Regions from separate parts of the Nonomuraea sp. CA-143628 genome, predicted to be linked through region 2. Evidence: riboswitches for the same ligand, from Rfam matches in the RefSeq annotation. Region 2 holds a riboswitch; the other holds the start of a gene.
What was found. A riboswitch is a leader RNA that binds a small molecule or an ion and turns the genes downstream of it on or off. The one in region 2 is predicted to bind S-adenosylmethionine.

Region 1 (15,018 bases), 650 kb from region 2:
TCGTTGGTGATCGTGGGAGCGCCCCACTTCTTCTCCAGCACGACGTTGCGGCCCTTGGGACCCAGGGTCACCTTGACCGCGTCGGCCAGCTGGTTCATGCCGCGCTCGAGACCGCGCCGGGCGTCCTCGTCAAACGCGATCATCTTGGCTGCCATAAGGCTAGACCTCCCAGATGCAGGGTGGCTTCAATGGACCGAGCCGACGCCCGCGACGGCATGGGCCTGCATCTCCGTTCGGCAGACCCCATCGTCCCGATCCAGTGTTGGCACTCTCGAACAGAGAGTGCCAACGAACTGTTTAGCACTCTACCCTGCCGAGTGCAAGCTGAGACACCCGCATGCCCAGGTCAGTCAGTACGGCGGGCCCATCCGGACCCGCCGTAGCCGAGTCGACGAAGGATGAGTGGCGGTTTCGCCCGGACTGCGCTGCCGTGCGACCTGCCGGTACATACCAGCTTCGTGAGTTCAGACCGCTCGCACGGACTCCGCTTGGGGGCCCTTCTGCCCCTGCGTGATCTCGAACTCGACGCGCTGGCCTTGTTCGAGCGAGCGATAGCCATCCATCATGATCGCTGAGTAATGGACGAATACATCCTTGCCACCGTCTACCGCGATGAAGCCGTAGCCCTTGTCCGCGTTGAACCACTTGACGGTGCCCTGCGCCACTTCCGACTCCTCTTACTGGGCTCATAGATCCCGCCCATTCCTACGCGAGACCCTCAATCGCCTGACATATGGAGAAATAACCAGGCGATCGCCCTCGACCATACCTGTGGCACAGCGTTTGGCAACAGAGTCAATCAACAAATTACGCATTTCATCGGCGAGTGAGTCGTTCAACGTTGAATTGTCGGAAAAAACAGAAGGCGCCCCAGATGGGAGCGCCTTCTGAAGTGAGCGGGTGACTACCCTCCGGCGACCGCCGGGATGATGGAGATCTGCACGCCCTCGGGGGCGGCCGTGTCAAGTCCGTCGACAAAACGGACATCCTCTTCGCCGACATAAACGTTGACAAAACGACGAATCTTGCCCGATTCATCCAGAATTCTCGCGCCGATCCCCGGGTAGTCGGAGTCGAGCTTCGCCAGCACGTCACGGAGAGTCGCGCCCTCCCCACTCACTTCCGCGTTACCACCGGTGTAGGTGCGCAGAATGGTGGGAATCCGCACAGAAACGCTCATGATTAACTTGCCTTTCCTGGTTGTCAGACAGCCGCGCGGAACGCGTCGAGCGAGGGCCGGATCACTGCCGTGGGCTGGGCGTCGTCGGCGACGGCGTCGAGCGTCTTGAGCCCGTCGCCGGTGTTGAGCACCACGGTCTCGGCCTCCGGGTCGAGCTGCCCGGTCTCGACGAGCTTCTTCAGCACTCCCACGGTGACGCCGCCGGCCGTCTCGGCGAAGATGCCCTCCGTGGAGGCCAGCAGCTTGATGGCGGCGACGATCTCGGGGTCCGTGACGTCCTCCACCGCCCCGCCGGTGCGGCGGGCGATGTCGAGCACGTACGGGCCGTCGGCGGGGTTGCCGATGGCCAGCGACTTGGCGATGGTGTCGGGCTTGACCGGCTGGACCACGTCGTGGCCGGCCTTGAAAGCGGCCGACACGGGAGAGCAGCCCTTGGCCTGCGCGGCGAAGATCTTGTAAGGCCGGTCCTCGACCAGGCCGAGCGCGATCAGCTCCTTGAAGCCCTTGTCGATCTTGGTGAGCTGGGAGCCGGAGGCCACCGGGATGATGATCTGCTCGGGCAACCGCCAGCCGAGCTGCTCGGCGATCTCGTAGGCGAGCGTCTTGGAGCCTTCGGCGTAGTAGGGCCGCAGGTTGACGTTGACGAAGCCCCACTTGTCGCCCAGCGGGTCGCCGATGAGCTCGGAGCAGAACCGGTTGACCTCGTCGTAGGAGCCGTCGATGGCGACCAGCTTGCCGCCGAACACCCGGGCCATGGCGATCTTGGCCTGCTCCAGCCCGGCGGGGATGAACACACAGGCGTCGAGCCCGGCCCTTGCGGCGGCGGCCGTGACCGCGCCCGCGAGGTTGCCGGTGGAGGAGCAGGAAAGGGTGTGGAACCCGAAGTTACGCGCCGCCTCGACGGCGATGGCCACCACCCGGTCCTTGAAGGAGTGGGTGGGATTGCCCGAGTCGTCCTTGACGTACAGGGACTTGATGCCCAGCGCGCGGCCGAGATTGCCGGCCTTGACGAGCTTGGTCCAGCCGGGGTTCATGTTCGGCTTGGTGGCGACGTCGACGGGCACGGGGAGCAGTGAGCGGTAGCGCCAGATGTTGGCGGGGCCGGACTCGATGTCCTTCCGGGTGACGTCACCGAAAGAGTAGGCCGCTTCGAGCGGCCCGAAACACTCCAGGCAGGCGAAGCTGGGACCGAGTTCGTAACGGGTGCCGCACTCGCGGCAGGAGAGAGCGACAGCGGGTCCGAAATCGTGCGACATGAAGCGAGGCCTTCCCTCATCTTCGCCTGCGGCCACCTTGACCGCAGACCGGAATTGGCACCTGTCCCGGTCGGCCTCGCGAGGTCGCGAGTCTGAATCCGGGAGGGTTGCCGGGGCTTCGCAGGGCCGGTCCCTCCACCCCTCTGGATGAGCAATATTCAGTTGTCTGGCCTGACTCTACCTGGCCAGGCGCGTCAAGCCACCAACCGTCTCACGAAGCGAGACGTACAGTCTCAGTGAAACTTTCAGCGGTAGTCCTCCCCCAGGACGCCCTGAACGTACTTGCGCGCCTGGTGGATGCGGGATTTCGCGGTGCCGAGCGGGATGCCGAGCTGCTCGGCGACCTCGTTGTAGTCGAGCTGCACGATGTCGCGCAGCACGAGGGCCTGGGCCAGGTCGGGCTTGCTGGCCTCCAGCGACTCCATCGCGTCGAGCAGGTCGAGCCGCGATCCGGCGATCACGCTGACCCGCCGCGCGTCGGGCTTCTGCATGGGGAGCTCGTCGGAGGTCTGCTCGGCCGAGCGGCGCTTCAGCGTGCGGTAGGTCGTACGGGCGCAGTTGGCCGTCACGATGTGCAGCCAGGTGCTGAACCTGGCCCGCCCCTCGAAGCGCCCGATGTTGCGCGCCACGGCCAGCAGGGTGTCCTGGGAGGCTTCTTCCGCATCCTGGTGATAGGGCAGGATTCGGGCGCAATGGCGCAGCACGTCGGGTTCGATCCGCCTCAGGAGTTCGCCCAGTGCGCGATGATCTCCGGCAGCGGCGGAGCGGGCGAGTTCCTCGGTTAGGTCATCAAGCGCCATAGCTGGGATCCTATGGTCGGAGGGAGCTTTAATGAACAGCGTCCTGGTCGCCTCTAACAGAGGACCCGTCTCGTTCACCGTCTCGGACGACGGTGTGCTGACGATGAAGCGCGGCGGTGGCGGCCTGGTGTCCGGGCTCTCCGGGGTCCTGAAGGACGACGGCGTGCTGTGGGTCTGTGCTGCTTTGTCCGACGGTGACCGCGGTGCCGTACGCCAGGCGCCCGGCGGCCGGCTCGACCAGGCCGGCTACGACACCGGCGCGCTGCGGATGCTCGACATCCCGCCGGCCACCTTCCACCGCGCCTACAACGCCGTGGCCAATTCCACGCTGTGGTTCGTCAACCACCTGCTCTACGACATTCCCAACGCGCCGCTGTTCGGCACCAGGTTCGAGCGCGAGTGGGAGTCCTACCGCGACTACAACGGCGCGTTCGCGCTGGCGCTGGCCGAGGAGGCCGGGCACGAGGCCCGCGTGATGGTCCAGGACTACCACCTCACGCTGACCCCGGCGATGCTCCGCGCCGAGCGGCCCGACCTGCGCATCGCGCACTTCAGCCACACGCCGTGGGCCCCGCCCGAATACTTCTCGCTGCTGCCCGACGACGTCGCGCGCGAGGTGCTCGAAGGCATCCTGGGCGCCGACCACGCCGGCTTCCTCACCGAACGCTGGGCGGGGGCGTTCATGGACTGCTGCCGCGCCCTGCTCGGCGCGGAGGTCGACCGGGCCGGCCGTACGGTCACCCACGAGGGCAGGACCACCCGCATCGGCGTGCACGGCCTCGGCGTCGACGGCGAGGCGCTGTGGGCACGGGCCCACGAGCCCGACGTCGAGTCCAACATCGCCGCGATCAGGGAGCAGGTCGGCGACCGCCGACTGATCGTCCGCATCGACCGCACCGAGCTGTCCAAGAACATCGTCCGCGGGCTGGTGGCCTACCGGGAGTTCCTGCTCGCCCATCCGGAGTGGCACGGCCGGGTGGTGCATCTGGCGTTCGCCTATCCCAGCCGGCACGACCTGCCCGAATACCGCGAATACACCGCCTCGGTGCAGCGCTGCGCCCAGGAGATCGAGGACGAGTTCGGCACCGAGGACTGGGACCCGCTGATACTCAACGTCAACGACGACTACCCGCGCTCGCTGGCCGCCTACCGGCTGGCCGACGTGCTGCTGGTCAACCCGATCCGCGACGGCATGAACCTGGTGGCCAAGGAGGGCCCGATCCTGTCGCCGCGCGCCGCGCTGGTGCTCTCGCGCGAGGCGGGCGCGGCTGCCGAGCTGGGCCCGCACGCGCTCCTGGTCAACCCCTACGACGTGAGCGGCACGGCCGTCGCGCTGCACGACGCCCTGGTCATGCCCGAGGAGGAGCGCATGAACCGCCGCGATCGGCTGGAGGCGGCGGCCACCGCGCTCCCGCCGCAGAAGTGGTTCGCCGCCCAGCTGGACGCGCTGGCCTAGCATGTCGGCGATCTCAGAGAGCACCCGGCTGACCAGGGACCGGCCGACCTGGCTGATCTACCTGATCCTCGGCACGTTCGCCACGTTCGTCTACGGCCTGAGCGCCGCCCTGCCGCTCCTCCGCCTCCAGCAGCGGACCTCCGGCACGGTCGCCGGCCTGCACGGCACCGCGATGGCCGTGGGCACGATCCTGGCCGGTCTCTCCCTCCCGCTCCTCACCAGGCGCTATGGCAGGCGGGTCACCACCTGGATCGGCCTGGCCGGGATGAACGCGGGCGTGCTCCTGATCGTGCTGTTCTCCGCGCTGCCCCTGACGCTGCTCGGCTATGGCGTGGCCGGCGGCTTCGGCTCGATCGCCCTCTACAGCGCCATGGCCGCCCTCAGCGAGCACCACGGGCCGGCCGGCCCGGCCGCGCTGAGCGAGGCGAACGCCGTCGGCGTCGTGGCGGGCGTGGCGGCGACCTTCCTGCTCAGCGCGGTCGCGCAGACCGCGCTCGGCTGGCGGGCCGCGCTGCTCCTCACCCCCGCGCTCACCGCGCTGCTGGTCGTGACGATGGCGCGGGTCTGGCCCCCGGCCACGACCGTGGCGGCCTCGCCCACCGGCGAAGGACCGGCGCCGCCCGGGTGGCGCTTCTTGGTGGCGGGCGGCGTGCTGTGCTGCTGCGTGGCGCTGGAGTTCTCGTTCAACCTGTGGGCCGCCGAGCTGTTCGCCGCGCGCACCGGCCTGAGCGCGGCCGCCGCCGCGACCGGGCTGACCGCGTTCCTGGCCGGGCTGGCGGCGGGCCGGTTCGCCGGCGCGTACCTGGCCTTACGCCTGCCGCCCGCGCGGCTCTTCCTGGGCGCCCTGGCGGTCACCGCGGTGGGCTGGCTGCTCTTCTGGTTGAGCACCTGGCCCGTCCTGTCCTACGCGGGTCTCGCGCTCAGCGGGCTCGGCGCGTCCCTGCACTTCCCGCTCGCGATGGCCGCGCTGATCACGCACGCGGGCGACCGGCCCGACCGGGCCGGCGCGGCGGCGCCGATCTGGGCCGGGTCCGCGATGGCGCTCGGGCCGCTCGCGCTCGGCGCGCTCGCCGACGGCTTCGGCACCTGGAACGCGTTCCTGCTGGTCCCCGCCCTCATCGGCCTGGCCGCCGGCGGCGTGCTCATCGCCAGGCCGCGCGCCTGAGCGCTTATCGCCAGGTCGCGTGCTTGAGTACGCCGGGCAGGCCGGGGGTGTTCCATGAGTCGACGACGAGGACGCCGCTCTTGGGCAGATACCACTCCCGCTGGACGAAAGTGGCCCGCTTCTTGCCCGTCCCGGAGACGCAGGTGCCCTTCCACGCGCGGTAGTACGCCTTGTGGCCGGGCCCGACCTGGCGCAGCCCCTTGGCCGCCGCGCCGTTGAACGTCTGGCCCCACTTGCGGTTGAGCGGGCAGGGCTCCACGTCGGTCGCTGAGTAGAAGGGCTGGTCGGGCGTGTACGGATTGAGCTCGTGACCCACCTTGATGGCCGCGGGCCCGAGCACCCAGAAGCCGCGGCACTCCGGTGTGAAGTACTCCCCCTTGGGCTTGGCGCACTTGCCGGTGACGACATGGATCCAGTCGCCCTTGCCGTACACCTTCCATGAGCTCGGAAGGGACAGCGTCAGCCCTTGGCGCAGCTTGAGCGGATGGCTCGCGGTGCTCGCTGACGCAGGGGCGGCCGGGACGAGGAGGGCGGCGGCCACGGACAGGCCCGCCACGGCAAGGTATCTCTTCGACATCCCGCGACCGTACCGGCGCGCGCTTGCAGGCGGGTTGCCTATTCGTAGGCGGATTGCCTACTTGCAGGCGGGTCGGCGCGGTTCGGTGCCTCGTGAAAGCCTCGGTGCCTCTTGAAAGCCGACGCGTCAACTCCTCTTGAAAGCCGACGCGTCAGCTCCCCTTGAAAGCCGACGCGAGCTCCCGCAGCAGGGCCACCACGCCGTCGGGGCCGTCCACCACGATGTCGGCCCGCTCGGCCAGCGCGGTCACCTCGGCAGAGCCACTGCACACGTTCACCCCTGGCAACCCCGAGTTTCTGACCGCGTCGAAGGCCGCCAGATCGCCCAGGTCGTCGCCGACGAACATGACCGACCTGGCCGCCCGCTCGGCCAGGAACAGGCCGAGCGCGTGGCCCTTGTCCATGCCCGGCGGCCGCAGTTCGAGCACCAGCCGGCCGGGCTCGACGACCAGCCCGTGCTTCTTCGCCAGCGCGGCCAGCGGCTCACGCAGGGCCTCCAGCGTGCCCTCGGGGTCGGCGCTGCGCCGGGTGTGCACGGCGACCGCCCGGCCCTTGTCCTCGATCGCCACGCCTTTCACACCGAGGGAGACGAGCAGCAGTTGCAGCTCGGCCTCGGCCTCGAGCACGCCGGGCGGGGGCGGCGGCGCCGAGACCTGGCCGTCCTCCCAGCGCTCGAATCCGTAATGCCCCAGCACCACCAGGCCGGGCACATCGGCCAAACCGGGCACGTCGGTCGGGCCGGGCGAGTCGGTTGAGCCCGGCGTGTCAGCCAGACCGGGCGCGTCAGCCAGGCCGGACCCGAGCCGCAGAGCCGTGGCCACCGGCCGGCCGGTCACAATCGCCACCGCATTGACGTACCTGCCCAGCTCGGCGAGTACGGGCGGCGCTTCCGGATGGATCCTGGCGGAGGCGGGATCGGCCACGATCGGCGCGAGAGTGCCGTCGAAGTCGAGCCCGATCACGACTCCCGCCGGATCCTTCAGGATCGCTTCCATACCGGGTGATCCCGTTTGTCTGATGTTCTTCACGCGCCTGCCTTACCCAGCAGGTCAGGGACGCATGCCAAACCGTCTGGCGGCGCGCTCGCGCTGACGCGTGGAACGCAGCCGGCGCAGCCGCTTGACCAGCATCGGATCCTGCTGGAGCGCCTCCGGCCGATCGATCAGCTCGCCGAGGAGCTGGTAGTAGCGAGTGGCGGAGAACCCGAAGGTCTCCTTGATGGCCTGCTCCTTCGCACCCGCGTAACGCCGCCATTGGCGTTCGAAGGCGAGGAGTTCGAGATCGCGTTCGGAGAGGGGTCGTCTGGACGGTTCCTGGGCAGCACTGTCACCGCTGACCGGCGCAGTGTCCATGGTGTCCTCCTCGGAAGGGCGCGCGACGATCACATCGTGGGAACGCGGGCCCGTGCCAATCGTAATGTGCGGAGTGCGGGTGTTCACGGCGGATTGAGAGACGTACAGTCACCAAATGTGACCTCAGTCATCACACTTCTCACCGACTACGGACTCGAAGATGGCTATGTGGCCGCCTGTCATGGAGTGATAGCCGGGATCGCCCCCGAGGCCAGGGTGATCGACGTGTGCCACCTGATCCCCTCGGGCGATGTACGGCGCGGCGCCGCCATACTCTCCCAAACCATCCCCTATCTCCCGAAGGGCGTGCACATCGGGGCGGTCGACCCCGGCGCGGGCGGAGCCAGGCGGGCGGTCGCCGTGGAGGCGGGCGGGCGGGTGTTCATCGGCCCCGACAACGGGCTCCTCTCGTGGGCCATGCACGCCAGCGGCGGGGCGGAGGCGGCCTACGAGATCAGCAACGCCGACTACTTCCTGCATCCGGTCTCGCCGACCTTCCACGGGCGGGACGTGTTCTCGCCGGTGGCCGGGCGGCTGTGCGGCGGGCTGAAACCGGCCGAGCTGGGGCCCGAGGTTCCGCTCTCGCGGCTGGTCTCGCTGCCGGAGCCGACCTCGAAGCTACGCGAGGGGTCCGTCGAGGGTGAGGTGGTCTCGGTCGACCGCTACGGCAACACCCAGCTGTCGATCGCGGCGGGCGACCTGGCGGCGCTGGGTGTGCGGATCGGTGACACGCTCGGGGTCTGGCTGGGGCGCAGGCAGTTGGCGCTGCCGTACCGGGAGACGTTCGCGGCGGTGCCGCCGGGCGAGCTGGTGGCCTTCGCCGACTCGGCCGGGCTGATCGCCATAGCCGTGAACTCGGGCGACGCGGCCCAGCGCCTCGGCCTGCCACCGGGCGCCCATGTGCGCCTCTCACCCTCGCCCTGACCGAGCCCATGTGCGCCTCTCACCCTCGCCCTGACCGAGCCCATGTGCGGCTCTCGCCCTCTCCGCGCGACGAAAGCCGCCAAAAGGAAATTACACCGCGTATCGGTCTGTTTACCGAAGCGTCAGATTGGACCGTCGATCGCGTGTCAGAATGCACGGGCATCGGGCGACCCCTCCCCTGCCCGCGAGGTGCACGTGTTCCCTTTGTCTGTTGTGCTGCTCTCACTGCTGTCCGCGGCCCTGCCGTCGTCGGAGCCACCCGTGCCGGAACGCTGGCACGCGTGGCCGGTGGCCAGGGTGTTCCCGAGCTCCGTGCCCGGCACCAGCCCCTCCGGGGCCCGCGTGACCTATGTCCTGGCCGGCGTCGCCCCGGAGTCGCCGTGCCGGGTGGCCTTCCAACCCGGGGTCGCGCGGCTGCTGCGTGGGTGCGTCACGGCCTTACGCGCCACGTACGCGGACAGCACGCAGACGTTCGTGGCGACGGTCGGCATCGCCGTACTGACCGGCCCTGATGCCCTCCGGCCCCTTGACCGCCTGACGGACGACCTCCCGCTGACACTCGCGGGCCGCCTGCCGACCGGGTCATCAGAGACCGGCACCGGCTGTCTGCCCGGCGCGCCGCGAGCGACCGCCACCGGCCGTCCCGACGGGCCGTCAGGGGCTGGTACCGGCGGTCCGCCCGACGGCACACCGGGGACCGGCGCCGACCGTCCGTTCGGCGGCACGCCGGACACCGGCGCGGGCCGTCCGCTCGGCGAGTCGCGAGTGACCGGCACCGGCCAACTGCCAGACGCGGCCACCGGACGCTTGCCCGAAGCAGGGGCCGAGACCGGCACAGGCCGTCTGCCCGCCATGCCGCCAGAGACCGACACCGACCAACTGCCGGACCCGGCCACCGGACACTTGCCCGGAATCGGGCCCGAGAACGGGACCGGGCACTTGGCGGGCCCAGAGTCGGCTACCGGCCGGGGTGATGGGCTGGGTGACCGGTCCGGGACCATCGCGGGGCGGTTGCCGACCGTGCGGCCGGTGGCCTTTCCCGGTGGGCCGGCCGAGCGGTTCGGCGAGTCGCAGTACGTCACCGGCGCGCTGATCTCGTCGAACGACGCCTACGTCGTGGCGACGGCCGCCGGGTACGCGGACGGCCGGCCGTACCAACCGGGCGAGCTCGTCGCCAGACGCCTCGGTGACACCGCCCGCCGGCTGGCCACGGCCCTGTACGGAAGTCTGACCAGATGATCAGGCCCCTGGCCGGATCACTGGCGGTGGGCCTGCTGATGGCCGGGCCCCTGGCGGCGGGGGTCCTGGTGGCCGGGGCGGGACCGAGCGCCTCCGATGACGTGGGCTCGGCGGCCCGCGCCGGACAGTGGCAGCTCGCCACCCTGCGCCTGCCCGAGGCGTGGAAGCTGAGCCGGGGCGCCGGCGTGCTGGTCGCCGTACTGGACACCGGCGTGAACGCCCGCCACCCCGACCTGGCCGGCGCGGTGGTCGCCGGGCCCGACCTGACCGGCGACGCCGGCGAACCAGCCCTGTGGGGCCACCACGGCACCGCCATGGCCAGCCTCATCGCCGGCCGCGGCCACAACCGCAGCACCCCGGCGGTGAACAGCCTGACAGCGAACGGCGGGACACCAGACGGCCCGACCGTGGCACGCGGGACGGCAGGCCACGGGACCGCAGACGTCCCCGCAACACGTAAGGCCGCAACAGGCACCCCCGCAGTGGGCGACCCCGCAGCAGGCGACCGCGCGGCAAGCGGTACAGCGACCGATCTCGCGGCGACCGGGACGGCAAGCGATCTCGCAGCGACCGGGACAGCGGTCGGCCGAGCGGTGACCGGGACCACGGGCGGCGGTCACGCGGACAGCGGGGTCATCGGGGTCGCCCCCGCCGCCCGCGTCCTGTCCGTCAGGGTCACGCTGGAGAACGGCGACCCGCTCCGCCAGAAGCAGCGCGCCGGCGGCCGCGACGCCCTCGCCAAAGGCATCCGCTACGCGGTCGACCACGGCGCCGACGTCATCAGCATGTCGCTCGGCGGCGGCAGCGGCTCCTGGGAGGGCTCGGCCGCCGAGGAGGAGGCCGTCCAGTACGCCATCAGCCGCGGCGCCGTGCTGGTGGCCTCGTCCGGCAACGACGGCGACACGACCAACAAGAAGAACTTCCCCGCCGCCTACCCCGGTGTGATCGCGGTGGGCGCGGTCGACCGGCGGCTGGAGGTGGCGCCGTTCTCCAATCGCCAGGACTACCTCTCAGTGGTCGCCCCGGGGACCGGCATCGTGACCGCCGACGGCGCCGACTCGTACGTGGTGGGCGACGGGACGAGCTCGGCCGCGGCCATGGTGGCGGGCATCGCCGCGCTGATCAAGGCGATGTACCCCGGCCTTTCGCCGTACCACGTGCGGACGGCCATCGAGCAGGGCACCAGGCGACGCCCCGCCGACGGCTACAACCGCTCGTACGGGCACGGGGTGGCCAACGCGCTGCTCGCCCTGCGCGCGGCCGACCGCCTGGCGAGGCCCGCCGCGTCCGCCGGGGCCGGTGTGGGGACCGGTGGCTACTTCGGCGACGGCCCGGTCTCCCGGCCGCCGATGTCCCAGGCGCCGTCGTCGCGGCTGCCGGTGGTGCTCGGCATGGTGCTGCTGACGGCGGTCATGTCGGCCCGGGTGCTCGTCCGGCACCGTTGGCGCGGGAGGGATGTAACCTAGCAAGCGCTTGTGTGATACTCCTCCCTATGAGCCTTGCGATCGACGGCTGGTTCGTCATCGAGGACACCGGCACCCATCTGATCGGCACCCGGTGCGCGGCGTGCGGCACGGTCTGCTTCCCGCCGCAGCGCGGGTTCTGCCGCAACCCGCACTGCGACGGGGAGTCCATGGAGGAGACCAGGCTGCCGAGACGCGGCCGCGTCTGGTCGTACACGAGCGCCGCCTACCCCCCGCCCGAGCCGTTCGTGGCCGCCGAGCCGTACACGCCCGTGACGCTGGCGGCGGTGGAGCTGACCGGCGCGGGCATCGTGGTGCTGGGGCAGGTCAAGGACCTCACGGCGGACGAGCTGGAGGTCGGCATGGAGGTCGAGCTCACCCACGGCCCGCTGGCCGACGGACCTCTGGTGTGGATGTGGGGGCGGGCGTCGTGAGCGTCGTGGTGCTCGGCACGGGCATGCACCCGTGGGGCAAGCAGGGCAGGCCGTTCGCGGAGTACGGCGTGGCGGCGGCCCGGGAGGCGCTGCGGGACGCCGGGATCGCCTGGACCGACGTCCAGTTCCTGGTGGGCGCCGACACGATCAGGAACGGCTATCCGGGGTTCGTCGCCGGATCCACCTACGCCCAGGCCCTCGGCTGGTCCGGCGCTCGCATCGCCTCGTGCTACGCGGCGTGCGCGTCGGGGGCGCAGGCGATCGACATCGCGCGTACGCGGATCATGGCGGGGCTCTGCGACGTGGCCCTGGTGGTGGGCGCGGACGCCACGCCCAAGGGCTTCTTCAAGCCGGTCGGCGGCGACCGCCCGGACGACCCCGACTGGCTGCGGTTCCGGCTGCTTGGTGCCACTAATCCCGCATATTTCGGCCTTTATGCGCGTAGACGGCTGGCCCTGTACGGCGAGACCACCGACGACTTCGCCGCCGTCAAGGTCAAGAACTCCCTGGCCGGTTCGCTGAACCCGATGGCCCGCTACCGCAAGGTCGTCACGGCCGAGGAGGTCCTGGCCTCGCCCATGGTGGCCGACCCCCTGCGCCTCATGGACATCTGCGCGACCTCGGACGGCGGCGCCGCGCTGGTGCTGGCCTCGCCCGAGTACGCCCGCCGACTGGGCGTGGCCGACCCGGTGCGCATCGCCGCCGTCTCGACGGTGACGCCCACGTTCCCCAACACGGTCCTGGAGCTGCCGAACTTCGCGACCGACTCCTCCGCCGCCGTACCCCCTCCGGAACGCCCCTTCAGGGCCGCCATCGCGCACGCCGCCTACGAGGAGGCGGGCGTCGGGCCGGGCGACGTCTCGTTCGCCGAGGTGTACGACCTGTCCACGGCCCTCGAACTGGACTGGATCGAGGACGTGGGCCTCTGCCCGCCAGGCGAGGCCGGCAAGCTGCTGCGGGCGGGCGACACCGCGCTCGGCGGGCGCGTACCGGTGAACCCGTCGGGCGGGCTCGCCTCGTTCGGCGAGGCCATCCCCGCCCAGGCCATCGCCCAGGTCTGCGAGCTGACCCGGCAGCTGCGCGGCCGGGCGGGCGAGCGCCAGGTCGAGGGCGCCAGGGTCGGCCTGGCCGCCAACCAGGGCCTGTTCGGCCACGGCTCGGCCGTCATAGCCACCCGCTGACCGGCTCGGCGCTTTTGTGACCCACTGACGGATCGCCGTACAACCGCCAAGGCCCCCCGCGGGAAGCTCCCGCGGAGGGCCTTGATGGGCGTGATGTCGGTGATCAGCCGACGTGAACCACGTCGTGCGTCTCGGCGAAGTGGCAGGCGCTCGCGTGCGCCGTCCCCTGCCGGATCTGCAGCAGCGGCTCCTCCTCAGCGCAGATCTCCTGCGCCTTCCAGCAGCGGGTGCGGAAGCGGCAGCCCGACGGCGGGTTGGCGGGCGACGGCGGGTCGCCCTGAAGGATGATCCGCTCACGCTGCTCACGGCCCTCGGGGTCGGGGACCGGCACGGCCGACAGCAGCGCCTGCGTGTACGGATGAGCGGGCTTGTCGTAGATCTCGGTGTCCTTACCGAGCTCCACCACCTTGCCCAGGTACATCACCGCGACCCGGTCGGAGATGTGGCGCACCACCGACAGGTCGTGGGCGATGAAGATGTACGCCAGGTCGAACTCGTTCTGCAGCCGCTCCAGCAGGTTGATGACCTGGGCCTGGATCGACACGTCGAGCGCGGAGACCGGCTCGTCGCAGACGATGATCTCCGGCTGGAGCGCCAGCCCGCGGGCGATGCCGATGCGCTGACGCTGCCCGCCCGAGAACTGGTGCGGGTAGCGGTTGATGTGGTCGGGGTTGAGTCCCACGACCTCCAGCAGCTCCTGCACCTTGCGGCGGCGGTCGCCCTTGGGGGCGACCTCGGTGTGGATGTCGAACGGCTCGCCGATGATGTCGCCGACGGTCATCCGGGGATTCAGGGAGGTGTACGGATCCTGCATCACCATCTGGATGTTGCGCCGCATCCGCTTGAGCTCACCGCCCTTGGCCTTGGCGATGTCCTTACCGTTGATCTTCACCGAGCCGGAGGTCGGCCGCTCCAGCGCCATGAGCACCTTGGCCAGTGTGGACTTGCCACAGCCTGACTCGCCCACGATGCCCAGCGTCTCGCCCCTGTTGAGGTCGAACGAGACGCCGTCCACGGCCTTGATCGCGCCGATCTGCTTCTTGAACAGGATGCCCTGGGTCAGCGGGAAGTGCTTGACCAGGTCCCGGACCTCGAGAATCCGCTCACCCTTGGTCGCCATCGAGGACCTCCCTCCAGTAGTGACAGGCGCTGCCGCGCGAGCCGCTGATCTCGTAGAGCGGGGGGTTGTCCGTCACGCAGTTGTCCTGGCGATACGGGCATCGCGGATGAAAGGCGCAGCCGGTCGGCATGTCGAGCAGGTTGGGCGGCAGACCCTTGATCGCGTACAGTTCCTGGCCCTTGAGGTCGACCCGGGGGATCGACTCCAGCAGCCCCTTGGTGTAGGGGTGGGCCGGGGTCTTGTAGATGTCGTGCACGCTGGCGTTCTCGACGATCCGCCCGCCGTACATGACCGCGATCTTGTCGGCGACGTCGGCCACGACGCCTAGGTCGTGCGTGATGAGGATCATGCCCATGTTGCTCTCGCGCTGGAGTTCGGCGAGCAGCTCCATGATCTGGGCCTGAACCGTCACGTCGAGCGCGGTGGTCGGCTCGTCCGCGATCAGCACCTCGGGGTCCAGCGCGATCGACATGGCGATCATGATGCGCTGACGCATGCCCCCGGAGAACTGGTGCGGATAGTCGTGGACGCGCTGCTTGGCGGCCGGGATGCGCACCTTGTCCATCAGCTCGATCGCCTTGTTGTAGGCGTCGCGCTTGGACATGCCACGGTGCACCCGGAACATCTCGCTGATCTGCCAGCCCACGGTGAATACCGGGTTGAGCGCGGACAGCGCGTCCTGGAACACCATCGAGATCCGCTGGCCACGCACCTGGGTGCGCGCCTCGTCCGAGAGCTTCAGCAGGTCGGTGCCGCGAAAGCGGATCTCACCCTTGGGGATGCGGGCCGGCGGCATGTCCAGGATGCCCATGATCGCCTGGGCGGTCACTGACTTGCCCGAACCCGACTCTCCCAGCACGGCCAGAGTCTCA
Region 2 (15,018 bases):
CACCGAGCACCGAACCCACCTTGCCCGCGCCCAGCACGCCCACGGCCAGCCGCGCCGGCCGATCCCCTGCGTCCATGACGTCCACCCCTGTCGACCCTGATGGCACTGCCGCCCAGAGTAACGGCCGTTCGCGACTGCGTACGTGACCAGGCTTTTGCCGCATGTTGAGTTACCCACAAAAGGGACAAGGGCATACAAAACATGCACCCCCTGTCGGAAGAGATGAGGAGAGGGGTTCATCTCGTGGTGGCGGGCGCCGAGTTGACGACCCGACGCCCGCGTTGATCTACGGGGGGCCTACTTCGTGAGATAGTCCAGGGCATGTGGCTCACCTGGCGCGCCGCGATGCAGCACGCGCTGTACGGCGAGGACGGTTTCTACCTCCGCGAGCGCCCTTCGGGCCACTTCCGTACGTCGGTCAGCGCCTCGGCCGCCTTCGCCGACGCGGTTCTGGCCCTGCTCACCCAGGTCGACGCCGACCTCGGCGCCCCGGACAGCATCGACCTGGTCGACATCGGCGCGGGAGAGGGCGCCCTGGTCGCCCGCGTACTCGACGCCGCCGACCCAGGGCTGCGCGCCAGGCTCAACATCACCGCCGTCGACCTCTCGCCCCGACCCGACGACCTGCCCAAGAGCATCGACTGGCGGCCCCGGATCCCCTCCGTCATCACCGGGCTGGCGATCGCCAACGAGTGGCTGGACAACGTCCCGCTCGACGTGGCCGAGCAGACGGCCGATGGGCCGCGGCTGGTTCTGGTCGACACCGAGACGGGTGAGGAGCGGCTGGGCGACCCCGTGTCCGACACCGACCGCGCCTGGCTCGACCGGTGGTGGCCGTCGCTGGGCCGTATCGGCTCGCGCGGGGAGATCGGGTGCCCTCGGGACGCCGCGTGGGCGGCCGTGGTGACCCGGCTCAGGAGGGGTCGCGCGGTGGCCATCGATTATGCACACCCTGTGGATAACCGTCCGTGCCATGGCACACTCACCGGCTACCGAGATGGTGCGGTCGTCGCGCCCATCCCCGACGGCACCTGCGACATCACCGCTCACGTGGCGCTCGACGCGTGCGCGGAGGCCGGGCGGCGGGCCGGTGCGATATCCACAGGCTTGTCCACACAGCGCGATGCGCTAAGGGCTCTGGGGGTCACCGGCACGCGTCCGCCCATCGACCTCGCGCACGCCGATCCGACGGCCTACCTCCGGGCGCTGGCCTGCGCCTCGGAGGAGGGCGAGCTGATCGACCCGAGGGGGCTCGGCGGCTTCGGCTGGCTCGTCCAGGAGCGCCTCTGACCCGTCGGCGAAGCTACTTCCACCCCCGGAGGGAGCTCCTCCCCAGGGACCCCAGCCACGGCGGACCGGCTACTTCCGCTCCCCCCGAAGGGGGTTCCTCCCCAGGGACCCCAGCCACGACGGACCGGCTACTTCCGCTCCCCCCGAAGGGGGTTCCTCCCGAGGGACCACAGCCACGACGGACCGTCACAGAGACCGTGACAGTCGTGAGGAGGGGACCCCCTCCGGAGGAGCGGAAGCGGACGGTCCGCTGTGGCTGACGTCCTTAGGAGGGGACCCCCTCCGGGGGAGCGGACCGTCCGTCGGGGCCGCGCTAACCCGTCGTCAGGTCGAGGGACTTCAGGCCGCGGATGACGTAGCCCGGCTTCCATTCCGGCTCGCTGACGAGCTCCAGCTTCGGCGCCCGTTCCAGCAGGGCGCCGAACGACTCGATCAGCTCGATGCGGGCCAGCGGCGCGCCCAGGCAGAAGTGGATCCCCGCCCCGAAGGAGATGTGCGGGTTGTCCGGCCGTCCCACGTCGAGCCGGTCAGGGTCATCGAACACCGCCTCGTCGCGGTTGGCCGAGCCGAACAGCAGCGCGACCTCGGCCCCGCGCGGGATCTCGACCCCGTGCACCTCGATGTCCTCCAGCACCCACCGCTCGAACATCTGCAGCGGCGTGTCCCAGCGCATCAGCTCCTCAACGGCCGTGGGCAGCAGACTCCGGTCCTCGCGCAGGCGTACCAGCTCGGCGGGGTTCCTGAACAGGGACCACCAGCCGTTGCCCGTCACGTTCACGGTCGCCTCGTGACCGGCGTTGAGCAGCAGCACGCAGGTGCCGACCAGCTCGTCCTCGGTGAGCTCCTCGATCGCCGCGAGCGCGCTGATCAGGTCGTCGCCCGGCCGGACGGCACGCTCGCGGGCCAGGTCCGCGAGGTAGGCGGCGAACTCCGCCGCCGCCTTGGCGGCCACGTGCTGCGACTCCACGCTCGGGTTCAGCTCGTACATCCGGCAGATGTCGGCCGACCAGGGGCGCAGCAGGTGCCGGTCCGCCTCGGGTACGCCGAGCATCTCCGCGATGACGGTCACCGGCAGCGGCTCGGCCACCTCGGCGATCAGGTCGCCGCCGCCTTTCTCGACGAACGCCCCGACCAGCCCCTCGGCGATCGCCCTGACCCGGGGGCGCAGCGACTCGACCATGCGCGGGGTGAACGCCTTGGAGACCAACCGGCGCAGCCTGGTGTGCACCGGCGGCTCGACGTCGAGCATGCCGGCCCTGGTCACCCGCCAGAACGGCTCCTGGAACGCCGGCTCCTCCGGCCTGCCGAACTCCTCGTGCGTGGCCACGTGAAGGTAGGAGCGGCCCAGGCGACGGTCTCTGAGCAGCGCGTTGACGTCCGCGTGCCGGGAGATCAGCCACTGCCCCGTCGGCTCGAAGTAGCTGACGGGGGCCTCACGCCTCAGCTCCGCGTACGCGCCGTAGGGGTAGGCAACAAAATCCGGATTCCAGGGATCGAATCGCACTTTTTCATCTTATGAGGAGGTTTGCTTGGCGTGCCTGCTCCGCATCCGGATGTTGAGCAGCTCCACGATCACCGAGAAGGCCATCGCGAAGTAGATGTAGCCCTTGGAGATGTGCTGGCCGAGCCCCTCGGCGATGAGCACCACCCCGATCAGCACCAGGAACGCCAGAGCCAGCATCTTGATGCTCGGATGCTTGTCCACGAACCTGCTGATCGGCCCGGACGCGAACAGCATGACCAGCACCGCCACGATCACCGCGGCGACCATCACGCCGAGCTCGTCCACCATGCCCACGGCGGTGATCACCGAGTCGAGCGAGAACACCACGTCCAGGATCATGATCTGCACGATCACCGAGGTGAACGACGTGACGGCCCGCCCCTTGCCGCCCTCCTCCTTCAGCTCCATGCTGTGGCCGATCTCGGTGACGCTCTTGGCCAGCAGGAACAGGCCGCCCAGCAGCAGGATCAGGTCACGCCCCGATATCCCGTAGCCGAAGACCTCGAACAACGGCGTGGTCAGCCGGACCACCCACGACAGCGCCAGCAGCAGGAGCAGCCGGCTGATCAGCGCCGCGCCCAGGCCCATGACCCGGGCCTTGTCGCGCTGCTCCGGCGGCAGCTTCCCGGCCAGGATGGAGATGAAGATGATGTTGTCGATGCCAAGAACGATCTCTAGTGCGACCAGGGTGAAAAACCCGATCCAGATCTGAGGGTCGGCCACCCAGTCCAGCATTAGGTACTCCTCACAGCAGGGGTTTCAGTTACCAACGAGGCAGGGGCCGCATAAGTTCGCGGTTGCGATTCATGGCCGGGTGTCGGTTATAGTGCGGATGTAGGTCATGAGTGCCAGCGCACAGCCCCGGCTTGCTGGCCGGCAACCCTCGCGTCCGCGGCGGGGTGCCCCGGGTGAAGACCTGGTCCGCCACGAGGTGTGGTGGGCAAGCGCGGGCTCGCTGGGTGTTCCGGGGGTCCGATGGCCCCAGGAGGTTCGCCGTGTCCACGTTGACGATCTTCAGCTCCCTGCCCGCCCAGGCCACCGACGCGCCGGCCGTCGAGCGCGCCCGTCCGATCCCCGCCGTGCTGGGCGCCGATCTGGAAGTGCCGGTCAAGGGCGGCAAGCTGGTGACGTACGCCAACCTCGACTACGCGGCGAGCGCCCCTTGTCTGGAGCCGGTCAGCGCCGCCGTCACCGCCGCGCTCCCGGCCTATTCCAGCGTGCACCGCGGCGCGGGTTACGCCTCCCAGCTCACCACCGCCCGCTACGAGCAGGCCCGCCACACGGTCAGGGCCTTCGTCGGCGCCCGCCCCGACGACGCCGTGATCTTCACCCGCAACACCACTGACGCGACGAACCTGCTGGCCCGCTGCCTGCCCGAGGGCACGACCGCGGTCGTCTTCGACACCGAGCACCACGCCTCCCTGCTGCCCTGGACGCGGTCCGTACGCCTGGCGCCGCCCGCCTTCCCCGGCGCGGCCGTCCGCGCCGCCGACGAGGCCCTGGCCGGGATCGACGGCCCCAAGCTGCTCGTGGTCACCGCCGCCTCGAACGTCACCGGCGAGCTCTGGCCCATCGCCGCCCTGGCGCACATCGCGCACCGCCACGGAGCCCGCATCCTGGTGGACGCCGCCCAGCTGGTGCCGCACCGGCGGCTCAACCTGACCGCGCTCGACCTCGACTACGTCGCCTTCTCCGGGCACAAGCTCTACGCGCCCTTCGGGGCCGGGGTGCTGGTCGGCCGCCGTGACTGGCTCTCCTCCGGCGAGCCGTACCTCAAGGGCGGCGGCGCCGTACGCTCCGTCGACGAGGACATCGAGTGGCACGAGGACGCCGAGCCGCGTCACGAGGCGGGCACCCCGAACGTCCTGGGCGCCATCGCCGTGGCCGCCGCCTGCGACGCGCTCAGCGCGACCGGCTGGACCGCGCTGGTGCGCGAGGAGGAGCGGCTGATCGCCCGGCTCCGGTCCGGGCTGGCCGCGATCGAGGGCGTGCGCGAGCTGTCGCTGTGGGGGGCGGACCAGCCGCGCGTGGGCATCGTCTCGTTCGTCGTGGACGGACACTCGGCGCGCGAGGTGGCCGAGGTGCTGTCGGGCGAGTACGGGATCGGCGTGCGTGACGGCAAGTTCTGCGCGCACCCGTTCGTCCGGCACCTGCTCGGTACCGCCGATGGCGGCTGCGAGGACGACACGGCCTCCGCGGTCCGCGCCTCGATCGGCATCGGCACCACGGAGGAGCACGTGGACCGCCTCGTCGACGCCCTCCGCGACCTCGCCGCCCGCTGAGGTCAGGCGCTCGGTGAACGTCCGTGTGACGGCTCGTCCACGTTCCTCATGTCATCGTCCCGGGCCGTCGGTTGCACCGGCCTGGGGGCGGTGTCCGCCTCCGATGGGGCCTCCGGCCTGATGGAGGTGGCCGGCGCGTGGCCGGCGAGATCCTGCTCGGCCGCGCGACGCTCGGCGCGCCGCCGGTAGCTGTTGTGCAGGATGCCGTCGATGCCGAGCCGGCCACCGCCCACCGCCACGAGCAGCAGGCAGGCCACGGCCAGCGCGCCGGCGAGCTCCCAGCCGCCGTTCTGGATCAGGACACCGCGGGCGCCGTGGACGAAGATGATCGCGCCCAGCATGTTGACCACCAGCCCGAGGGCCGCCAGCCGGACCAGCAGGCCGATGATGAGCAGGATCCCGCCGACGGTCTCGACGAGGATGGCGAACCCGGCCGAGAGCCACGGCAGCGGAATCCCCATCTGGTTGAAGGCGGCGGCCGTGACCGGTACCCCGATCTGCATCTTCTGCCATCCGTGGGTCACGAAGATCACACCGATCACCACCCGCGAGATCAGGGCGGCAAGATCGAAAAGAATTCTTTGCACGGTTTTCTCCCCCCGTTCCCGATGTTCCTCCCCTGTCCAGTGGGCGGAATGCACCGATATAGGGTTCCTTGACCTCTTCCTGTGCTGGATCACCACGACTGCCGGTGGCAGCATTGCCATATGACGGAACGCGTGGTCGGGATCGGCGTCGGGGCGAAAGAGCTGGCCACCGAGGACATGATCCTCAATATCGGCCCGCAGCACCCGTCGACGCACGGGGTGCTCAGGCTGCGGCTCACCCTCGACGGTGAGCGCATCGCCACGGCCGAGCCGATCATCGGCTATATGCACCGGGGCGCGGAGAAGCTGTTCGAGGTCCGCGACTACCGGCAGATCATCATGCTGGCCAACAGGCACGACTGGCTGGCCGGGTTCGCCAACGAGCTGGGCGTCGTGCTGGCCGCAGAGCGCATGCTGGGCATGGAGGTGCCGGTACGGGCCGTGTGGGCGCGCACGCTGCTGGCCGAGCTCAACCGGGTGCTGAGCCACCTGATGTTCCTCGGCTCGTACCCGCTGGAGCTGGGCGCGATCACGCCCATCTTCTACGCCTTCAACGAGCGCGAACGCATCCAGGCCGTGATGGAGGAGATCTCCGGCGGCCGGATGCACTACATGTTCAACCGGGTCGGCGGGCTGAAGGAGGACCTGCCGTACGGCTGGCTGGACCGGGTTTCCGAGACCGTCGCCGAGACCCGGCGCCGGGTGCCCGACATCGAGAATCTCATCCTCGACAACGAGATCTTCCTGGCCCGTACCAAGGGCGTCGGCGTCCTGACCCGCGAGCAGATCCTGCAGTACGGCGTGAGCGGCCCCATCGCCCGCGCCTCCGGCGTCGACCTCGACCTGCGGCGCGACCAGCCGTACCTGGCCTATCCCGAGCTGCCGGTGAAGGTGGTCACGCGCGGCGCGGGCGACTGCCACGCCCGCTTCGAGATCCTGCTCGACCAGCTCAGAGTCTCGCTGGACCTCGCCGACGCGTGCGTCGACCGGCTGCGCTCGCTGCCGCCGGGCCCCATCAACCAGCGGCTGCCCAAGGTGCTCAAGGTGCCGGAAGGCCACACGTACGCCTGGACCGAGAACCCGCTCGGCATCAACGGCTACTACCTCGTGTCCAAGGGGGACAAGACTCCATGGCGGCTGAAGCTGCGCTCCGCGTCCTACAGCAACATCCAGGTGCTCCGGGAGATGCTGCCCGGGCATCTGGTGGCCGACATGGTGGCGATCCTCGGCTCGATGTTCTTCGTCGTGGGTGACATCGACAAGTGACCGACGTCGCGACTCCGCAGCGGGACAAATATGTCGACTGGCTGCGCGCTCTCAGTCTGATCGTGGTGGTGGTGTGGCACTGGGCGTTCACCATCCTGCAGTGGAAGCCCGAAGGGCCCGAACCGACCAGCCCGCTCGGCTTCACCTCGGGGTTGTGGATACTCACCTGGCTGCTTCAGGTGCTGCCGCTCTTCTTCTACGTCGGCGGCCACGTACACCTGCTGTCGTGGAGCCGCGCCCAGGCCCGCGGCATCGGCATCGGCCGGTTCGTCTGGCGGCGCATCCGCGCGCTGGCCGCGCCCGCGCTCGTGCTGTCGGGCGTGTGGATCACCATCGGCGCGGTCGTGACCTGGATGTTCCACGTCGAGTGGATGTGGCGGGTGGTGCTGCTGGTGCTCAGCCCGCTCTGGTTCCTCGGCGTCTATCTGGTGCTGATCGCGCTGCTGCCCGTGGCGTTGTGGCTGCACCGCCACTACGACGTGCTGGCGCTCATCTGGCTGGGCGGCGCCGCCCTGGTGATCGACGTGGTCCGCTTCCGATACGGCGTCGAGTGGGTCGGCTGGCTGAACATGATCATCGTTTGGGGGCTGGCCCACCAGGCCGGCTTCTTCTACGACCGGATCGTCATCCTGCCCAGGCGCTATGACGTGGGGGTCCTGTGGACCGGGCTGTTCGCCCTGTTCGGCCTGGTCTACTCGGGCATCTATCCGGGCTCGATGGTCGGGGTGCCGGGCGACAAGTGGTCGAACATGGCGCCGCCCACCTTCGTCATCGTGGCGCTGCTGCTGTTCCAGATCGGCCTGGTGGAGGTGTTGCGGCCGTCGATGGAGCGTGTCCTGGAGAAGCCCGGGTGGCGCCGGGTCAACGGCACCATCAACCGCTACGCCCTGCCGCTGTTCCTCTTCCACACCACGGGGATGGCGATCGCGCTGGGTCTGCTGTGGTGGTTCTTCGGCACGCTCGGCGGCGAGGTGCCACCGGACCTCAGATGGTGGCTGGAACGCCCGCTCGCCATCCTGGGCCCGCTGATCTGCACCCTCCCGGTCATCTACCTCTTCGGCCGCAAACGAGCCCCTGCCGAACAAGTGCCTGACAAGAGTTGACCATGGCCGCTAGCTTGGGCCCATGACGGCCGGCATCGGGTTCCTGGCTACTCCGGAGGATGAGCGCATCATCCAGGCCGCCATGCGGGAGGGCGAGCAGGCGAGTGACGTGATCCGGCGCGCGCTCCGCCTGCTCGAACGGGAGGTCTGGCTCACGCGGGCCCGCGCCGACGCCGTACGCCTGGCCGACGAGGACCTGTCCGAGGAAGCGAACGCCTGGTGATTCGCGGCGCCATCTACCTGGGCCTCTGATCCTCCGGGTCCTTCGGGATGCGGCAGGCGTGCTCCAGGAAGAGGGCGGCGGCGATCAGCACCACGAACGCCAGCAGCGAGCCCACCGCGACGAAGAACTCGAACCGCGGCGTCTCCCTGGTGAACAGCTGAACCGTGTGCAGGACGAACCCACCGAAGACGCCCGCGAACACCGCACCCACATAGGCCGACGCCTTGCCCAAGGCCGCCAGCCGGGCCACCGCCAGCGGCTCGACCGGCTTGGTGTCAGGTTTGCGGTCGATCCGGGCCTTCGTCACCCACCCGCTGTAGGCCTCTCCGAGGGCCAGCAGCAGGACGGTGGGGATGGCGGTCCACGGCACGATGGGCAGGTCGGCGTAGAACTCCCTGACCACCATCCAGGCGACCAGCGCCACGACGACGATGATGCCGACCAGCAGGCCGGGGCGAGTGGGCCTCAATCCGGACTCTGCAGCTTGAGGTCAGCGCGCAGCCGTACGCCGCTCTGGTCGAGGTCCGTGAGCAGGTCGGCGACCTGACCCTGGCCGGGCAGCACGCCGCCGGGGTCCACGTCCGCCCACGGGACGAGGACGAAGGCCCGCTCGTGCGCGAGCGGGTGCGGCAGCGTCAGGTCGGGGTCGTCGGAGACCGTGTCACCCACGACGATCAGGTCGATGTCGAGCGTGCGCGGACCCCAGCGTTCGTTGCGCTCCCGCCCGAAGGCGTTCTCGACGCCCTGCGCCCGCTCCAGCAGCGCCTGCGGCTGGAGCGAGGTCTCGGCGATGACGATCGCGTTGAGGTAGGGGCGCTGCCCGGCGGGACCGCCGACCGGGTCGGTCTCATAGACGGGCGAGCTCGCGACGAACTCCAGCCCCGGTGCGTCGAAAAGGGTGTCGATGGCGTCCTGCAAGGTCTGGAAGCGCCGTCCGAGATTGCTACCGAGAGACAGTACGACGTTCACGTGCTACTCCTCTCGCTCACCTACAGCTCACCACGTTTCATTCGCGACTCCGTTGAATGGTGACGACCACGTCGTCGAACGGCAGCGGGATCGGTGCCGCGGGCTTGTGCACACTCACCTCGACCGACTCCACCAGGCCGGCGGCCAGGCACACGTCGGCCAGGCGCTGCGCGAGCGTCTCGATCAGCTCGACCGGCTCGCCTTCCACCACGGCGACCAGCGCCTGGGCGAGCTCACCATAGTGGACCGTCTTGCCGAGGTCGTCGGAGGCGGCGGCGGGGGCGGTGTCGAGGAACAGCGTCGCGTCGACCACGAACTCCTGACCCAGCTCACGCTCGGCCGCCAGCACGCCGTGCCGGCCCCTGGCCCGCAGGCCCTTCAGCGTGATGCGATCAGACCTCAAGCTCGCCTTCCTCCTCGTCGTCGTCACCCTGGAGCACCGGCGAACCGTGATGCATCCACAGCCGCCAGCCCTGCGCCGTGCGCACGTAGACGTTACTGGCCACCACCTTGCCGGCGGCGAAGCTGGACTCGCCCTCCTCGCCGGCGGTGAGGATGTTCTCGACGCAGGTGAGCACGGCCACGTCGCCCAGCACAGTGGTGTTGACGTCGGTCAGCACGAACTGGATGTAGGTGGTGTTGGCCATGATGAGCGCCCAGGAGCGCAGCACCTCGGACCGCCCCGAGAGCAGGGTCCAGCCCGGATGTACGCAGCTGACCTGCTCGTCGGCGGAGTCCTCGGCCCAGATCTCGGTCATCTTGTCGAGGTTGGCGTCCTCGATCGCGAGATAGAAGTCCTGGTTGACCGTCTCGATCGCGGCGGTGTCGACACTCATGTGTTGGCTCCGGGTCTCTTCCATGCGGCGGCCACGCGCACGGCATCGGCATTGGGACCTACTTCGTGCACTCGTACGCACCAGGCACCGGCGTGCGCGGCCAGCGCCGTCACGGCCACCGTGGCGGAATCACTGCCGCTGAACGGGCGCGGCGTGCCGTCGGCGTCGGCGAGCAGCCGCCCCAGGAACCGCTTGCGCGAGGCCCCGATCAGCAGCGGATAGCCGAGCTCGGCCAGCTCCCCCATCCCGGCGAGCAGCTCCCAGTTGTGCGCGGGGTTCTTGGCGAAGCCCAGCCCGGGGTCGAGCACGATCTGCTCCTCGGACACGCCCTCGGCCAGCACCAGGTCGACCCGCTTGGCGAGCTCCTCGCGCACCTCGGTCACGACGTCGTCGTAGACGGCCCGGCGGTCCATGTCATGGCTGTGGCCGCGCCAGTGCATCACCACGTAGTCGACGCCGGTGTCGGCCACCACGCGCGGCATCTCGGGATCGGCCAGCCCGCCGCTCACGTCGTTGACCAGCCTCGCCCCCGCCTCCACCGCCGCCTTGGCGACCTCGGCGCGCATGGTGTCGACGCTGACCGCCACTCCCTCGGCGCTGAGCGCCCTGATCACCGGCACGACGCGGGCCAGCTCCTCGTCGAGCGGCACTCTGGCGGCGCCGGGGCGGGTGGACTCGCCGCCCACGTCGACGATGTCGGCCCCCTCACAGACCAGCTCCAGCCCGTGCCGGACAGCGGCCGCCTCGTCGAACCACAGGCCCCCGTCGGAGAACGAGTCCGGCGTGACGTTGACCACGCCCATGACGAGGCACCGCGCCTCTGCTCCGACAACCATGCCCCAAGCCTAGGCGGTCATGGTTGATGGGGTCTGTGGAGGGTGCCCACACGCAAATAACAATCCGATCAGTGCCACAGGCTCGCCGACTGGTGCTTATCGGTGCAAAGTCAGCACGCTTATCGGTGCAGGATCAGCGCCATCGCCTCGGCGCGGGTCTTGTCGCTCGTACGGAAATCTCCGCGCACCGCCGAGGTCACCGTCTTCGCGCCCGGCTTGCGGACACCGCGCATGGTCATGCAGAGGTGCTCACACTCCACCACCACGATCACCCCGCGCGGCTCCAGCACGCGCATCAGCGCGTCGGCGATCTGCGAGGTCATCCGCTCCTGCACCTGGGGGCGGCGGGCGAAGACATCCACCAGGCGGGCCAGCTTGGACAGCCCGGTCACCTGGCCGCGCTCGTTGGGGATGTAGCCCACGTGGGCCACCCCGTGGAAGGGCACCAGGTGGTGCTCGCAGGTGGAGTAGACCTCGATGTCCCTGACGAGCACCATCTCGTCGTGGTCGACGTCGAAAACCTTGTTGAGCACGCTCTCCGGCGTCTGTCCGAGGCCGGAGAACTGCTCGGCGTAGGCCCGGGCCACCCGAGAGGGCGTGTCGAGCAGGCCGTCACGGTCGGGATCCTCGCCGATGGCGTAAAGGATCTCGCGGACGGCCTTCTCGATCCGGCCCAGGTCTACGTCTTGCGAACTCACGCACTGTCTCCAGAGGGCAGCGCGTCCTGGTGACTGGCCGCGGCGAGCGAGCCGTTGGCCGACTGCTCCTTCGGGGTCAGGATCGGCGGGCGGTCCGAGGGGAGCCGCTTGCCGTAGCCCGCGTAGGACGGGCGGTGCTCCTTGACCACGACCGAGGCGAAGACCTCCAGCACCTGGTCGCGGGAGAGCGTCTCCTTCTCCATGAGCTGCAGCACCAGGTTGTCGAGCACGTCGCGGTATTCGACCAGGATGTCCCACGCCTGGTCGTGCGCCGTCTCGATCATCCGGCGGACTTCCTCGTCGATCGTCGAAGCGATCTTCTCGGAGTAGTCGCGCTCGTGGCCCATCTCGCGGCCCAGGAAGACCTCGGCCTGGCCGGAGCCGAACTTACGGGCGCCGAGCTGCTCGCTCATGCCGTATTCGGTCACCATGCGGCGGGCGACCGCCGTGGCCTTCTCGATGTCGTTGGAGGCGCCGGTGGTGGGCTCGTGGAAGACGAGCTCCTCCGCCGCGCGACCGCCGATCAGCATCGCGAGCTGGTCCATCATCTCGGACCTGGTGGCCAGGAACTTGTCCTCCATCGGCAGCGTCATGGTGTAACCCAGGGCGCGGCCACGGGACAGGATCGTGATCTTGTGGACCGGGTCGGAGTTGGGCAGCGCGTGCGCCACCAGCGCGTGACCGCCCTCGTGGTAGGCGATCATCTTCTTTTCCTTGTCGGACATGACCCGCGACTTGCGCTCGGGTCCTGCCATGACGCGGTCGATCGACTCCTCGAGGATGTCCATCGAGATCAGCTTCTTGTCGGCGCGCGCGGTGAGCAGCGCCGCCTCGTTGATCACGTTGGCCAGGTCGGCACCGGTGAACCCGGGCGTGCGACGCGCGATGACGTCGAGGTCGACCGCCGGCTCGAACGGCTTGCCGCGACCGTGGACCCTGAGGATGCCCTTGCGGCCCTCCAGGTCGGGACGGTCGACGGTGACCTGGCGGTCGAATCGGCCCGGACGCAGCAGCGCCGGGTCGAGGATGTCGGGCCGGTTGGTCGCGGCGATGAGGATCACGCCGCCCTTGACGTCGAAGCCGTCCATCTCGACGAGCAGCTGGTTGAGCGTCTGCTCGCGCTCGTCGTGACCGCCGCCCAGGCCCGCGCCGCGGTGCCGGCCGACGGCGTCGATCTCGTCGATGAAGATGATCGCCGGCGCGTTGGCCTTGGCCTGCTCGAACAGGTCGCGGACCCGCGAGGCGCCGACGCCGACGAACATCTCGACGAAGTCGGAGCCGGAGATCGAGTAGAACGGCACGCCGGCCTCACCCGCGACCGCGCGGGCGAGCAGCGTCTTGCCGGTGCCGGGCGGGCCGTACAGCAGCACGCCCTTGGGGATCTTCGCCCCGATCGCCTGGAACTTGGCCGGGGCCTGCAGGAACTCCTTGATCTCCTGGAGCTCCTCGATGGCCTCGTCGGCGCCCGCGACGTCGGCGAAAGTGGTCTTGGGGGTGTCCTTGGTGATCAGCTTCGCCTTGGACTTGCCGAAGCTCATGACCCGCGAGCCGCCGCCCTGCATCTGGTTCATGATGAACAGGAAGATGAGGACGATGAAGACGATCGGCAGGAAGCTCACCAGGATGCTGACCAGGAAGTTCTCCTGGGGCACCTCGGTGGTGAAGCTCTTGGTCGTGCCCGCCTGAACCTGCGCCTGCAGCTCTTCGGTCAGCTTCGGCCCGTAGCCGGCGACCCAGTCAGACTGGATCATGTTGGTCGCCGTGTCACCCGGCCTGACCGTGATCGGCTTGATCAGCGTCAGCTCGATGCGCTGATCCTTGTCGACAATCTTGGCGTTGCTTACATTGCCGGTGCGAATCTGCTGGAGGACTGTGGACGTGTCGGCCTGCTTGAAGTTGCCGCCGCCGCTCCAGAGCTGGGTGACGAGCAGGAGCAGCACGACGATGCCCAGGATCCACAGCAGTGGCCCACGTGTAAATCGCTTGAGATCCATCCGATGCGGAACCCCTTGCGGGCCCGTCCCTTCCTGACCATGGCCTGGAACCCCGGGAATTCCCAGGGCCGCGGCATCCGACGCCGCGACTTCTGACTACCCGAAGGGGACGCTTGGTCACCCTCCCGGAGTTCAGAAGGTACACCGGGGAAGCGCGCGGAGGGACCGCCCGCTACACCGGTCTTGCCCTACCAACGTACGTCAGGTGGCGCGGTGTTCCCGGCGCCTACTTGTAAACATGGGGAGCCAAGGTGCCGATGAAGGGGAGATTGCGGTAACGCTCCGCGTAGTCGAGGCCATAACCGATGACGAACTCGTTGGGGATGTCGAAGCCGACGTACTTCACGTCGATCGGCACCTTTACCGCGTCGGGCTTGCGCAGAGCGGCGCAGATCTCCAGCGAGGCCGGGTTGCGCGACTTGAGGTTTTCCAGCAGCCAGTGAAGGGTCAGCCCCGAGTCGATGATGTCCTCGACGATCAGCACGTGGCGGCCCATGATGTCGGTGTCGAGGTCCTTCAGCACCCGCACGACACCGGACGACTTCGTGCCCGCGCCATAGGACGACACGGCCATCCAGTCCATCTGGACGGGCACGTGCAACGCCCTGGCCAGGTCGGCCATCACCATGACCGCGCCCTTCAACACGCCCACGAGCAGGAGCTCCGTGCCCGCGTAGTCGGCGTCGATCCGCCCGGCAAGCTCTTTCACCTTGGCCTGGAGCTCGTCCTGGGGAATCAGGACTTTCTCGAGGTCCTTGCCCATATCGGCAGCGTCCACCTGTGGTTCCTTACGGGATGGGACTGATGGCGAGTATCAGGGTGTCATACCGCCGCACAGCGGCCAGACCCCCGGGTAGATCCACGGCCTTCTGCCCGCGCCAGGCCGTGATGAGCCGGTCGACGGCACGTACGTGGGTCGCGGAGAGGGCTCCGGACGGTGTTCCCGCCGCGATGGCCGCCCGCCGCAGGACCCGCCGCCTGACGGCGCCTGGGAGGCGTTCCAGCTCGGGTACGGACAGCGTCACCGAACCGGTGATATCGCTTAGAGCGCAATTCTGATATGCCGTGTCGGCCCATTCGTCAAGGGCGTCGGCGTCGTCCCGGGCGAGATCGGCGGTCCTGGCGAGCGCGTCGGCCACGCCGGGCCCCAGCTCCGACTCCAGCAGCGGGAGCACCCTGGTCCGTACCCGTACGCGGGTGTAGCGGGGGTCCTCGTTGTGCGGATCGTCCCAAGGGCTGAGGCCGAGCGCCGCGCACGCGGCGACGGTGGTGGCACGGGAGAGGGACAGCAGCGGCCTGCGGTAGCGGCCGGTCACCGGGGCCATGCCGGACAGCGATCTGAGCCCGCTCCCCCTGGCCAGGCCGAGCAGCACGGTCTCGGCCTGGTCGTCCCTGGTGTGACCGAGCAGCACGGTCGCGGCCTGGAGCCG

Region 1: it holds a riboswitch for S-adenosylmethionine, as region 2 does, so the genes downstream of both, thrC (threonine synthase) here and ACQP2T_RS01835 (aminotransferase class V-fold PLP-dependent enzyme) in region 2, are expected to answer to the same signal.

What each region holds. Positions count from the first base shown of each region.
Region 1 covers NZ_CP192072.1:1,014,723-1,029,740, reverse strand. Annotated here, with positions in the region: gene groL (chaperonin GroEL) at 1-155, opposite strand, end outside; gene ACQP2T_RS04930 (cold-shock protein) at 465-665, opposite strand; gene ACQP2T_RS04925 (MoaD/ThiS family protein) at 905-1,180, opposite strand; gene thrC (threonine synthase) at 1,204-2,436, opposite strand; SAM riboswitch class I at 2,450-2,590, opposite strand; gene ACQP2T_RS04915 (RNA polymerase sigma factor) at 2,682-3,236, opposite strand; gene ACQP2T_RS04910 (alpha,alpha-trehalose-phosphate synthase (UDP-forming)) at 3,268-4,692, shown strand; gene ACQP2T_RS04905 (MFS transporter) at 4,694-5,857, shown strand; gene ACQP2T_RS04900 (hypothetical protein) at 5,862-6,434, opposite strand; gene otsB (trehalose-phosphatase) at 6,586-7,428, opposite strand; gene ACQP2T_RS04890 (DUF3263 domain-containing protein) at 7,483-7,785, opposite strand; gene ACQP2T_RS04885 (SAM hydrolase/SAM-dependent halogenase family protein) at 7,903-8,709, shown strand; gene ACQP2T_RS04880 (hypothetical protein) at 8,914-9,948, shown strand; gene ACQP2T_RS04875 (S8 family serine peptidase) at 9,945-11,414, shown strand; gene ACQP2T_RS04870 (Zn-ribbon domain-containing OB-fold protein) at 11,441-11,845, shown strand; gene ACQP2T_RS04865 (lipid-transfer protein) at 11,869-13,026, shown strand; gene ACQP2T_RS04860 (ABC transporter ATP-binding protein) at 13,130-14,146, opposite strand; gene ACQP2T_RS04855 (ABC transporter ATP-binding protein) at 14,130-15,018, opposite strand, start outside.
Region 2 covers NZ_CP192072.1:365,846-380,863, reverse strand. Annotated here, with positions in the region: gene ACQP2T_RS01855 (Rossmann-like and DUF2520 domain-containing protein) at 1-76, opposite strand, end outside; gene ACQP2T_RS01850 (SAM-dependent methyltransferase) at 322-1,290, shown strand; gene ACQP2T_RS01845 (cytochrome P450) at 1,604-2,794, opposite strand; gene ACQP2T_RS01840 (TerC family protein) at 2,804-3,529, opposite strand; SAM riboswitch class IV at 3,632-3,747, shown strand; gene ACQP2T_RS01835 (aminotransferase class V-fold PLP-dependent enzyme) at 3,790-5,076, shown strand; gene ACQP2T_RS01830 (DoxX family protein) at 5,079-5,663, opposite strand; gene ACQP2T_RS01825 (NADH-quinone oxidoreductase subunit D) at 5,784-6,929, shown strand; gene ACQP2T_RS01820 (acyltransferase family protein) at 6,926-8,032, shown strand; gene ACQP2T_RS01815 (hypothetical protein) at 8,055-8,255, shown strand; gene ACQP2T_RS01810 (DUF3180 domain-containing protein) at 8,269-8,724, opposite strand; gene folK (2-amino-4-hydroxy-6-hydroxymethyldihydropteridine diphosphokinase) at 8,721-9,224, opposite strand; gene folB (dihydroneopterin aldolase) at 9,262-9,627, opposite strand; gene ACQP2T_RS01795 (nuclear transport factor 2 family protein) at 9,617-10,060, opposite strand; gene folP (dihydropteroate synthase) at 10,057-10,863, opposite strand; gene folE (GTP cyclohydrolase I FolE) at 11,016-11,594, opposite strand; gene ftsH (ATP-dependent zinc metalloprotease FtsH) at 11,591-13,588, opposite strand; gene hpt (hypoxanthine phosphoribosyltransferase) at 13,815-14,366, opposite strand; gene tilS (tRNA lysidine(34) synthetase TilS) at 14,377-15,018, opposite strand, start outside.